Regions from separate parts of the Marinobacter liaoningensis genome, predicted to be linked through region 2. Evidence: predicted binding sites of a transcription regulator. Region 2 holds the regulator's gene; each other region holds the start of a gene.
The links. The regulator sigma-54, encoded in region 2, starts transcription at its own class of promoters, with help from an activator protein. The targets are predictions, from matches to a motif close to ANTGGCATNNANNTTGCTNT.
Positions count from the first base shown of each region.

Region 1: a site for sigma-54 is predicted at 1,318-1,337, ahead of flhA (flagellar biosynthesis protein FlhA). Genes of this name have one in related genera too.
Region 3: a site for sigma-54 is predicted at 1,942-1,961, ahead of KZO34_RS11760 (ammonium transporter). Genes of this name have one in related genera too.

Region 1 is NZ_JAHXKI010000002.1:262,512-265,790, forward strand. Features, by position in the region: gene flhA (flagellar biosynthesis protein FlhA) at 1-1,236, opposite strand, end outside; gene upp (uracil phosphoribosyltransferase) at 1,463-2,101, shown strand; gene KZO34_RS03495 (uracil-xanthine permease family protein) at 2,104-3,279, shown strand, end outside.
Region 2 is NZ_JAHXKI010000002.1:429,171-432,449, reverse strand. Features, by position in the region: gene rapZ (RNase adapter RapZ) at 1-79, opposite strand, end outside; gene ptsN (PTS IIA-like nitrogen regulatory protein PtsN) at 108-578, opposite strand; gene hpf (ribosome hibernation promoting factor) at 665-973, opposite strand; gene KZO34_RS04255 (RNA polymerase factor sigma-54) at 1,086-2,618, opposite strand; gene lptB (LPS export ABC transporter ATP-binding protein) at 2,773-3,279, opposite strand, start outside.
Region 3 is NZ_JAHXKI010000002.1:2,063,419-2,066,697, forward strand. Features, by position in the region: gene KZO34_RS11755 (circularly permuted type 2 ATP-grasp protein) at 1-459, opposite strand, end outside; gene KZO34_RS11760 (ammonium transporter) at 666-1,874, opposite strand; gene KZO34_RS11765 (flagellar motor protein MotB) at 2,094-3,041, opposite strand; gene pomA (flagellar motor protein PomA) at 3,045-3,279, opposite strand, start outside.

The DNA.
Region 1 (3,279 bases), 170 kb from region 2:
GATCCGACTCAGAAGCTGGCCACCCTGCGACTTGTCTACCAGGGGAATCAGTCGGTACCCCACTTCCAGCCCGACGATGTCGACCGTGGCGACGTCGTCCCAACCCAGCTCCTTGGTCTCTCCCGGCGCGGGCAATTGCCGGCCCGGATCACCACCACTATCCCCGCCGGGGGGCAGATCCTGCCCCGTCGAGCGCGGCATGCCGGCGGCACCGCCCCGGCCCGGGAAGACACCATCTTCCTCGACCGTCTGACGATCATGTGTCCAGATGTACCAGGCCGCTGCCGCTGCGAGGCTGCCGAGACCCAGGAAGGCCACGTGGGGCATCCCCGGAATCAGGCCAAGAATGATCAGGATCGCGGCCGCAATGGCCAGCGCCTTGGGCGCACTGAACATCTGGCTGAGAATCTGGCCGCCCATGTCCTGGCTGGAGGTCACCCGGGTGACCATGATGGCCGCGGAGGTGGACAAGAGCAGTGAGGGAATCTGGGCAACCAGGCCGTCACCGATGGTGAGCAATGCGTAACGCTGCATGGCCAACCCGAAGGTCAGATCGTGCTGCAGCATGCCGATGGCGACGCCGCCAATAATATTGATGGCAAGAATCAACAGGCCGGCAACGGCATCGCCCTTAACGAATTTCGAGGCACCGTCCATGGAACCGTAGAAATCCGCTTCCTGAGCAATCTCTGAACGGCGATGTTTGGCCTCGTCCTGGTTAATCAAACCGGCGTTCAGGTCGGCGTCGATAGCCATCTGCTTGCCTGGCATGGCATCCAGGGTAAAGCGGGCGCTGACTTCGGAAACGCGGCCCGCGCCCTTGGTGACCACCAGGAAGTTGATGATCATCAGGATGGCAAATACCACGAGCCCCACCGCGTAGTTACCGCCGATCAGCACGGCACCGAAGGATTCAATCACCTTACCCGCCGCGTCGCCGCCTTCGTGACCTTCCAGCAGCACAATGCGGGTGGACGCCACGTTCAGGGCCAGTCGCAGGAGCGTCGCCACCAGCAGCACCGTCGGAAAGGAAGCAAACTCCATGGGGCGCATGGCGTAGACACACACCAGCAGGATGACAATGGACAGCGTAATATTGAAGGTGAAGAAGACGTCCAGCAGGAACGCAGGCATGGGCAGGATCATCATGCCCAACAGCCCCATCAACATGACCGGGATGCCCAGATTTCCCCGCGTCAGGGATTTGACGTTGTTAAGGACCAATGCTCTGTCCATGCCGGACTGCTCTCCGCTAGGCTGTGCCTGAAGGGGTTTCAGGGTCGAGAATCTGACGCCGCGGCGCCGTTTCGAGGTGGTATCGCAAGATCCGTACCACTCCTTATCCGATTTCCCCAGGCTTTCTCCCGGTGTCGCCTGACGTTGCTCCTCAGATACGGTATCCTTGCGCCATTTGAACGCGCTGCAAAAACCCCGACAGATAAACCAGACACACAGGTGACCCATGCCAATCCACGAGGTTAAACATCCCCTGATCCGACACAAACTCGGCCTGATGCGCCGGGCGGACATCAGCACCAAGAATTTTCGTGAACTGGCACAGGAGGTCGGTGCCCTGCTGACGTACGAAGCCACCAAGGATTTCAATCTGCAGGAAAAGACGATTGAAGGCTGGGCCGGGCCGGTTAACGTTGAACAAATCCATGGCAAGAAAATCACCATCGTCCCCATCCTGCGGGCCGGACTCGGCATGCTCGACGGCGTTCTGAGCCTGATCCCGGTGGCCCGCGTGAGCGTAGTCGGCCAGATTCGTAACGAAGAGACCCTGGAAGCCAGCACCTACCTGGAAAAGCTGGTTGGCGAACTGGATCAGCGTATGGCGCTGATCGTGGACCCGATGCTGGCCACCGGCGGCTCCATGATTTCCACCATCGACCTGCTGAAGAAAGCCGGCAGCACCGAAATCCGGGCGCTGGTACTGGTCGCGGCTCCCGAAGGCATCGAGAAGGTGCTCGAGAAACATCCGGATGTGTCTATTTACACCGCCTCGGTTGACGACCACCTGAACGATAAAGGCTATATCCTTCCGGGTCTTGGTGATGCCGGTGACAAGATTTTCGGAACCAAGCAGAAGGACGTATAACCATGCAGGACCACACCAACGATCCGGTCTGGAAACAGGCCATCGCCGGTTCGCAAATGCTGTTGGTCGCCTTCGGTGCCCTGGTGCTGATGCCCCTGATCACCGGACTGGACCCGAACGTCGCGTTGTTTACGGCCGGTCTCGGCACCATCATTTTTCACATTGTCACCGGTGGCCAGATCCCGATTTTCCTGGCCTCATCCTTTGCCTTCATTGCTCCGGTGATTGCCTCCAAGGGCAAGTTCGGCATGGAAGAGACACTCGGCGGCCTGATGGCGGCCGGCATTCTCTACATCTTCCTCAGCGGACTGGTTCGCCTGCGTGGCACCGGGTTTGTCCGCGCCCTGCTGCCTCCGGTAGTGATTGGCCCGGTCATCATGACCATTGGCCTGGGCCTTGCCCCGGTCGCCGTACACATGGCCTCCGGCCGTACCGGTGACGGCGCCACCCAGCTCATCCCATACGATACCGCCATCTGGATCGCGATGACTTCACTGGCCGTGACCATTGTCATGTCGGTCTGGGCGAAGGGCATTTTTCGCCTGATTCCGATCATGTTCGGGGTCATCACCGGCTACGTGCTTTCGGCCATTGCCGGCATTGTCGATACCACGCCGATCCAGGAAGCGGCCTGGCTGGCCATGCCAAACTTCGTCACCCCAGAATTCAGCTGGGGCGCCGTCCTGTTCATGATCCCGGTCGCCATCGCGCCGGCCATCGAACACATTGGTGATGTTCTGGCCATCGGCAACGTCACCCGCAAGAACTACCTCGAGAAGCCCGGCCTGCACCGCACGCTCCTCGGTGACGGCCTGGCAACCAGTGCAGCATCCCTGCTCGGTGGACCGCCCAACACCACCTACTCGGAAGTCACCGGTGCCGTCATGCTCACCAAGAACTTCAACCCCCGGGTGATGTGGTGGGCCGCGGTCGTCGCCATTGTGCTGGCGTTCGTCGGCAAATTCGGCGCAGCCCTGCAGACCATCCCGGTTCCGGTCATGGGCGGCATCCTGTGCCTGCTGTTCGGCTCCATTGCAGTGGTGGGACTCAACACCCTGATTCGTCATCAGGTTGATCTTTCCCAGTCCCGCAACCTGGTGATCGTGGGCGTCACCCTGGTGTTCGGTATTGGTGGCATGGTGCTGGGACACCTTGAAGGCATCGCCCTGTGTGCGGTG
Region 2 (3,279 bases):
AGTAGCCGAGATCCTCCAGTACATGGAGTGCCGTACTCTTGCCGGAACCGGATCTGCCGCTGACGATGATCAGTTTCATGGGCACTCTGTCTCCACTCTCTTGGGTGTCACTCAGTTGCAGCGGTCATGCGTTCATAAAGCGTGGTGGCATCATCGCACTGGCGAAGTCCATCGCAGAAAACCCGTTCGTTGAACTTTTCCGCCAGCTGGCTGAGCAGTTCCAGGTGCTCACTGGTGGCCTCTTTGGGAACAACGAGGGCAAATACGAGGTCGACGGGCTGGTTATCAATGGCGTCGAACTCGATGCTCTCTTCGAGCGTCATCAGAACGCCCACCACATGGTCCAGTCCCTCCAGGCGGCAATGGGGTATGGCAATGCCTTGGCCGATTCCGGTGCTGCCGAGGCGCTCACGGGACACCAGATTGTTGAAGATCTGGGTCTCGCTGAGAGAATCGTCGTGCCGGTGAATCTGTTCGGCAATGAATTCCAGTACCCGTTTCTTGCTCGAGGCGGGTATCCGGCACAAAGTCAGCTCCGGCGCAAGGATGTTATCTATGGTCAGGGATGTGTCGCTCATGAATCGACTGCATTTCCGTAAAAAAAAGGCTGCGGCAGGTTATCCATGCCGCAGCGCGATGAGATGACATGCATGAAAACGGTCGGTTAACGAGCGCCGTTTCCGTGCATCCGGTCTACATTCTTTTCCTTGTGCTTGAGGATCTGGCGGTCCAGCTTATCAATCAGCCCGTCAATCGCTGCGTACATGTCCTCGTTTTCTGCCTTTGCGTGAATATCACCACCAACCACGTGCAACGTTGCTTCCGCCATCTGACGCACCTTTTCCACCTGCAGGGTAACCTGGCAGTTACTGATATGGTCAAAGTGACGCTCGAGTTTCTCGAATTTTTCTGAGACGTAATCCTTGAGTGCGGGAGTCAGTTCTACGTGATGGCCTGAAATGTTGAGTTGCATAGGCGTCTCCTGTTGTCATCATGCCGGTCCCAACGGGGCCGGGCCTGAGGGCTGGCGCACACTGCGCCGGCAAAGTTTGGCTCGGGGGAGCGCTGTTTTCGACAGTGCGCCCCTAAACCAGTCTTTTTCTCTCGTTAGAGGGTGGAATATGCATCGCTTCCCGGTATTTGGCGACGGTCCGACGGGCCACCTTGATACCCTGTTCCCCTAGCATGGTCGCAATTTTGCTGTCGCTCAACGGCTTTTTCGGTGTCTCGGCCGCTATCAGTTTCTTGATCATTGCACGGATGGCTGTTGATGAACATTCGCCGCCTTCATCGGTACTGACGTGGCTCGAGAAAAAGTACTTCAGCTCGAAAATACCCCGCGGTGTGTGCATATACTTCTGCGTGGTGACCCGGGAAATTGTCGACTCGTGCATTTCTACCGCCTGCGCTATGTCTGAGAGGATCAGTGGCTTCATGGCCTCTTCGCCGTGATCCAGAAAACCCTGTTGGTGCTCGACAATGCGTGTCGCCACTTTCAGCAAGGTTTCATTGCGGCTCTGCAGGCTCTTGATAAACCATTTGGCTTCCTGCAGCTGATCCCTCAGGTAGGTGTTATCAGCACTGCTGTCTGCCCGTCTTATAAGAGAAGCATAGCTCGCATTGACGCGGATGCGTGGTGCAATCTCAGGATTTAGTTCAACCCGCCATCTGCCGTTGTGTTTGCGGACGATGACATCGGGAATGACGTAATCCGGTTCGGCGCGGTCAATCACATCGCCCGGGCGCGGATTCAGCCCGGTAATCAGGGCCAGAACATCACGCAGCTGATCTTCCTTGAGTCGGCTTCGGCGCAATAACTGGGCGTAGTCCCGGTTGCCCAGCAGGTTAATGTAGTGAGTGATCACAAGGCGTGCCTGGGCAAGCCAGGGCGTTTCGGGCGGTAACTGGTTCAGCTGGATGAGCAGGCATTCCTGCAGGTCCCGGGCAAAGACACCGGGCGGGTCAAAATGCTGCAGGCGATGAAGGACTGCCTCCACTTCATCCAGTTCCAGTGGGTCTTCCTCGGTTTCATCCAGCAGTCCTGCGTGGATGTCGTCCAGTGGGCTGGTCAGGTAGCCTCGCTCGTTCACTGCATCCATCAGGGCATGGGCAATGGCCTGATCCCGTTCGCTCAGCGGCGTCAGGTTCAATTGCCATTCAAGGTGATCCTGCAGGGTTTCACTCGGGGAGTTGCGGGTTTCGAAGTCGTGATCGTTCTCGTCTTCGTTTCGGGCGGCCGGGGCAGGGGCTGACTGATAGATGTCGTCCCAGGCGGTGTCGACGGGAAGATCGTCGGGGATGTTATCGGGAATCTCGTTTTCCGAGGCCCAGTCTGGTCCGTTTTCCGATTCATCCCAGTCGGTATTGGCGTCAGTACCGGAATCGGCCGTCGTTTCCGCTGCGGACTCCTCCTGACCGCGCTCGTCGTCACTCGACGCCGCTTCGGCCTGATCGTCGTCTTCCGAGGTTTCCAGCATCGGGTTGGACTCCAGAGCCTGCTGGATTTCCTGTTGAAGATCGAGGGTGGATAGCTGTAGTAGCCGGATCGCCTGTTGCAGCTGGGGCGTCATGGTCAGGCTCTGACCCAGCTTTAACTGTAAGGAGGCTTTCATAACCATGGTTCAGGATCCGTCACTCATCAGGCGCTGTAATACCCTAAGTTCAATAAAAAATTGTTGTATGCCGGTTACTTGCCGTTACCAAAAAATGCCCTAGCAAGTTCTTTGCCGAGTTTACTTGCTCGGGTTCATCAACACAATCGGGCAGCGGTTATCACAGTCGGAATTCGTTACCGAGGTAGACCTCTTTTACTTGCTGGTTCGCAAGAATGGTTTCCGAATTGCCAGAGGCAATGATGTGGCCGCCCGATACAATGTACGCCGTCTCACAGATGTCCAGCGTTTCCCGGACATTGTGGTCCGTAATCAGTACCCCGATGCCCTTGTCCCGCAGGTGACGGATAATGTGCTTGATATCGCTCACCGAAATCGGGTCAACGCCGGCAAAGGGTTCGTCCAGCAGGATAAAAGCGGGTTCCATGGCCAGTGCCCGGGCTATTTCCACGCGCCGGCGCTCACCGCCTGACAGCGCCATGCCTACACTGTCGCGGATGTGGGTAATGTGGAATTCTTCCAGCAGCTCTTCCAGGCGACTTTCCCGGTCAGCCCGACTCATACCCTTACGGGTTTCGAGGATCGCCATAAGGTTGTCCCGGACTGTCAGCTTCCGGAACACAGAAGCCTCCTGAGGCAGATAGCCAATTCCTTTCCGGGCCCGGCC
Region 3 (3,279 bases), 1.6 Mb from region 2:
GCGAATCAGGTCGATCCCGGCAATGTGCGAGTACAGGTTGCGCGGCAGCTTCAGGGCCTGCATCCCGGGTTGGTACTGGGGGTTGGCAAACACCTGTTCGGCGCTGATGACGCCTGCCTTGACGATATCGTATTCGTGGTAGATGTCGAACAGGAACCGATTGAGGGCATGCACCCGCTGGCGCAGGCCAGTCTGAAGCTTGTGCCAGTCACTGGCGGAGATGACCCGTGGAATGAGGTCGAACGGGATCAGCCGGTCGGCGCCCTGATCTTCGCCGTAGACGTTGAAGGTGATCCCCAGGCGCTGGAACAGCACATCGGCTTCCCGTCGCTTTTCGGTGATCAGGGTTTCGTCGGAATTGATCAACCACTGCTCGAGCATTCGGCAGTGGGGCCTTACCTTGTTGTTCTGATCGAACAGTTCGTCAAACAGGCCTTGCTCGGGTGTCTGAATCAGCATGGGTGCGCTCATCTCCTTCAACGGCGCCGGTGGCGTTGGCGCCTGGTAAGGTAAAAGGCAGCAAAAGGTGGGCCAGTCGTTGTGGTTATTCTTAAGTGCCTGTTTTAAGGAAAGGAGAGGGGGGCGGTTCTGTCAATTCGGGCGATCAAACGCAAGCAGGCGACCGGATGGTCGCCTGCTGCGAAACGCTTCACAAACGGGTCGGGTTATTCGACCGCAGTGGCACCAATGCGGTGGATGCTGACGTCAGCGCCGTTGAACTCTTCTTCCTCGGTCAGGCGCAGGCCGGAGATCGCGTTGATCACGCCGTACACCACCAGGCCGCCAATGAACGCGATGGCAACGCCGGCCACGGATCCGATGATCTGGGACATCAGGCTGACGCCGCCCAGACCACCCAGGCTTTCCTGGCCGAAAATGCCACAGGCGATGGCGCCCCAGACCCCACAGACACCGTGCAGGGGCCAGACACCCAGAACGTCATCCAACCGCTCGATTTTGTCCTGAGCCCATTCGAACAGGTAAACGAAGATGGCGCCGGCAACGCCGCCGGTGATCAGCGCACCAACCGGGTGCATCAGGTCGGAACCTGCACAGACAGCTACCAGGCCGGCCAGTGGCCCGTTGTGGATGAAGCCCGGGTCCTTCCGGCCCAGGAACATGGACACCAGAATGCCGCCGACCATGGCCATCAGGCTGTTGACGGCCACCAGACCGCTGATGCCATCAAGGGTTTGCGCAGACATGACGTTGAAGCCGAACCAGCCCACGGTGAGGATCCAGGCGCCCAGCGCCAGGAAGGGGATATTGGACGGGGCAAACGCCACCACCCGACCGTTGCGGTAGCGACCGTTACGGGCGCCCAGCAGCAGGACCGCGGCCAGGGCAATCCAGCCACCCACGGCGTGCACTACAACGGAACCGGCGAAGTCGTGGAACGATGCACCAAACTGGTTCTCCAGCCAGCCCTGGAAGCCGTAGTTGCCGTTCCAGATCAGGCCCTCGAAGAAGGGGTAGACGAAGGCGACGATCAGCCCCGAAGCGACCAGCATGGGGTAGAACTTGGCCCGTTCGGCGATACCGCCCGAGACGATGGCCGGAATGGCGGCGGCGAAGGTCATCAGGAAGAAAAACTTGACCAGTTCATAGCCATTACCGGCGGTCAGCTCGGCGGCGCCGGTCATGAAGTGGCTGCCGTAGGCAACGTAATAACCGATGAAAAAGTACATGACGGCGGAGACGCCGAAATCGGTCATGATCTTGACCAGGGCGTTGACCTGGTTCTTGTGCCGCACGGTGCCCACTTCAAGAAAGGCAAAGCCGGCGTGCATGGCCAGTACCATGATGGCACCGATGAGAATAAACAGCGTGTTGGCGCTTTCGGTCAGGGTATGTACTGCACTCGTGATGTCCACGGGTTTTCGCTCCTGATTGTGTGTTGTCAGCCTCTGTCGGGCCTTGTATGCATTGACGAGGTGCATTTAAGCAAGAGGTGTTCCAAAACAATGCAAAATCAGTTGCGATAATCGGTTGGGGAGGCTTTGAGCGCGTCACCGCCCTCGCTTAGCGACTAAATAGCACCAATACAGTGCAAAAACGAATAATATGCACCGTATTGGCCGGTTTCGACCGGATTACCAGGTGATGCCGTCGCTGGCGGCTGGCGCGGGCGTGTTGTTGCGGGGCGATCCGGTGGCTGACTCGAAATCAATCACCGAGTCCGAACTGACGGATTCCGATTCAATCAGCTCCCTCAGTTCGATTTCCTGCTCCTGGAGAGGACCGGAGAGATCAATGATGATCTCTACGCGGCGGTTCCTGGCGCGGTTGTCCGTCGACGAGTTCGGAACCCGGGGTTCGGTGTCGGCCAGCCCCTTGACGGCCAGCCGGGTCGGGTCAACCTCTTCGGTCGCCAGCAGCGCATTCGCCACCGCGGCAGCCCTTGCCGCAGACAGATCCCAGTTGCTGTAGAAGCGGGAGGTGCGGATGGGCACGTTGTCGGTGTGGCCCTCCACGGTCAGTTCCCCCGGAATGTCGGCGAGTACGTCTGCCATCTCCAGCAGGAGTCCTTCGAACTCCCAGGTCAGGTCCGCCGAACCGGACGGGAAGGAACCTTTCTCCTCCACCCGGATAACAATTCGACGCTGGTCCTGATCGACGTTGATGCGGCCATCACGGATCGCCGTGTCGAGTACCGACATGATCCGGTCGGTGCTCTCATCCAGCTCTTCCTGCATGGCGGCCTCAATGGCCTGCTCCATGGGGCTGGTCAGGGTCTGCAGTTCCGGTTGTTCATCGGTGGTGGTCTGCCGGACCTCGTTGACCACCGTGGGTTCCGGCGGCGCCGGCGAGAACTTGTCGAAAATCGGGCTGGTGCCCTGGGGGATTTCCAGGGCTGGCACGTCACGCTGGACGCCAAAGGCCTTGGATAGTTCGCCCGCGATCTGCTTGAACTTCTGGGCGTCGATTTCGGAAAACGACAGCAGCAGCACGAAAAAACACATCAGCAGCGACATCAGGTCGGCAAATGTCACGACCCAGGCGGGAATACCCGGCTTTTCCTCTTCCGGTAACTCGTCCATGGCCTACCCGTTCGCGGTTTCCGGTTCGCCGACCTTGCTGCGTTCTTTCGGCGGCAGGTAACTGGACAGCAGTTGTTCGATCACCCGGGGGTTGGTGCCCTCCTGAATGGCGACCAGGGCGTCAATGTACAGGGACTGCATGCGCGCTTCCTCAGTCATTCTCAGGGACAGCTTGTCGGCGATCGGTGAGGCGACCATGGTGGCGAGCATGGCGCCATACAGGGTAGTGAGCAGAGCG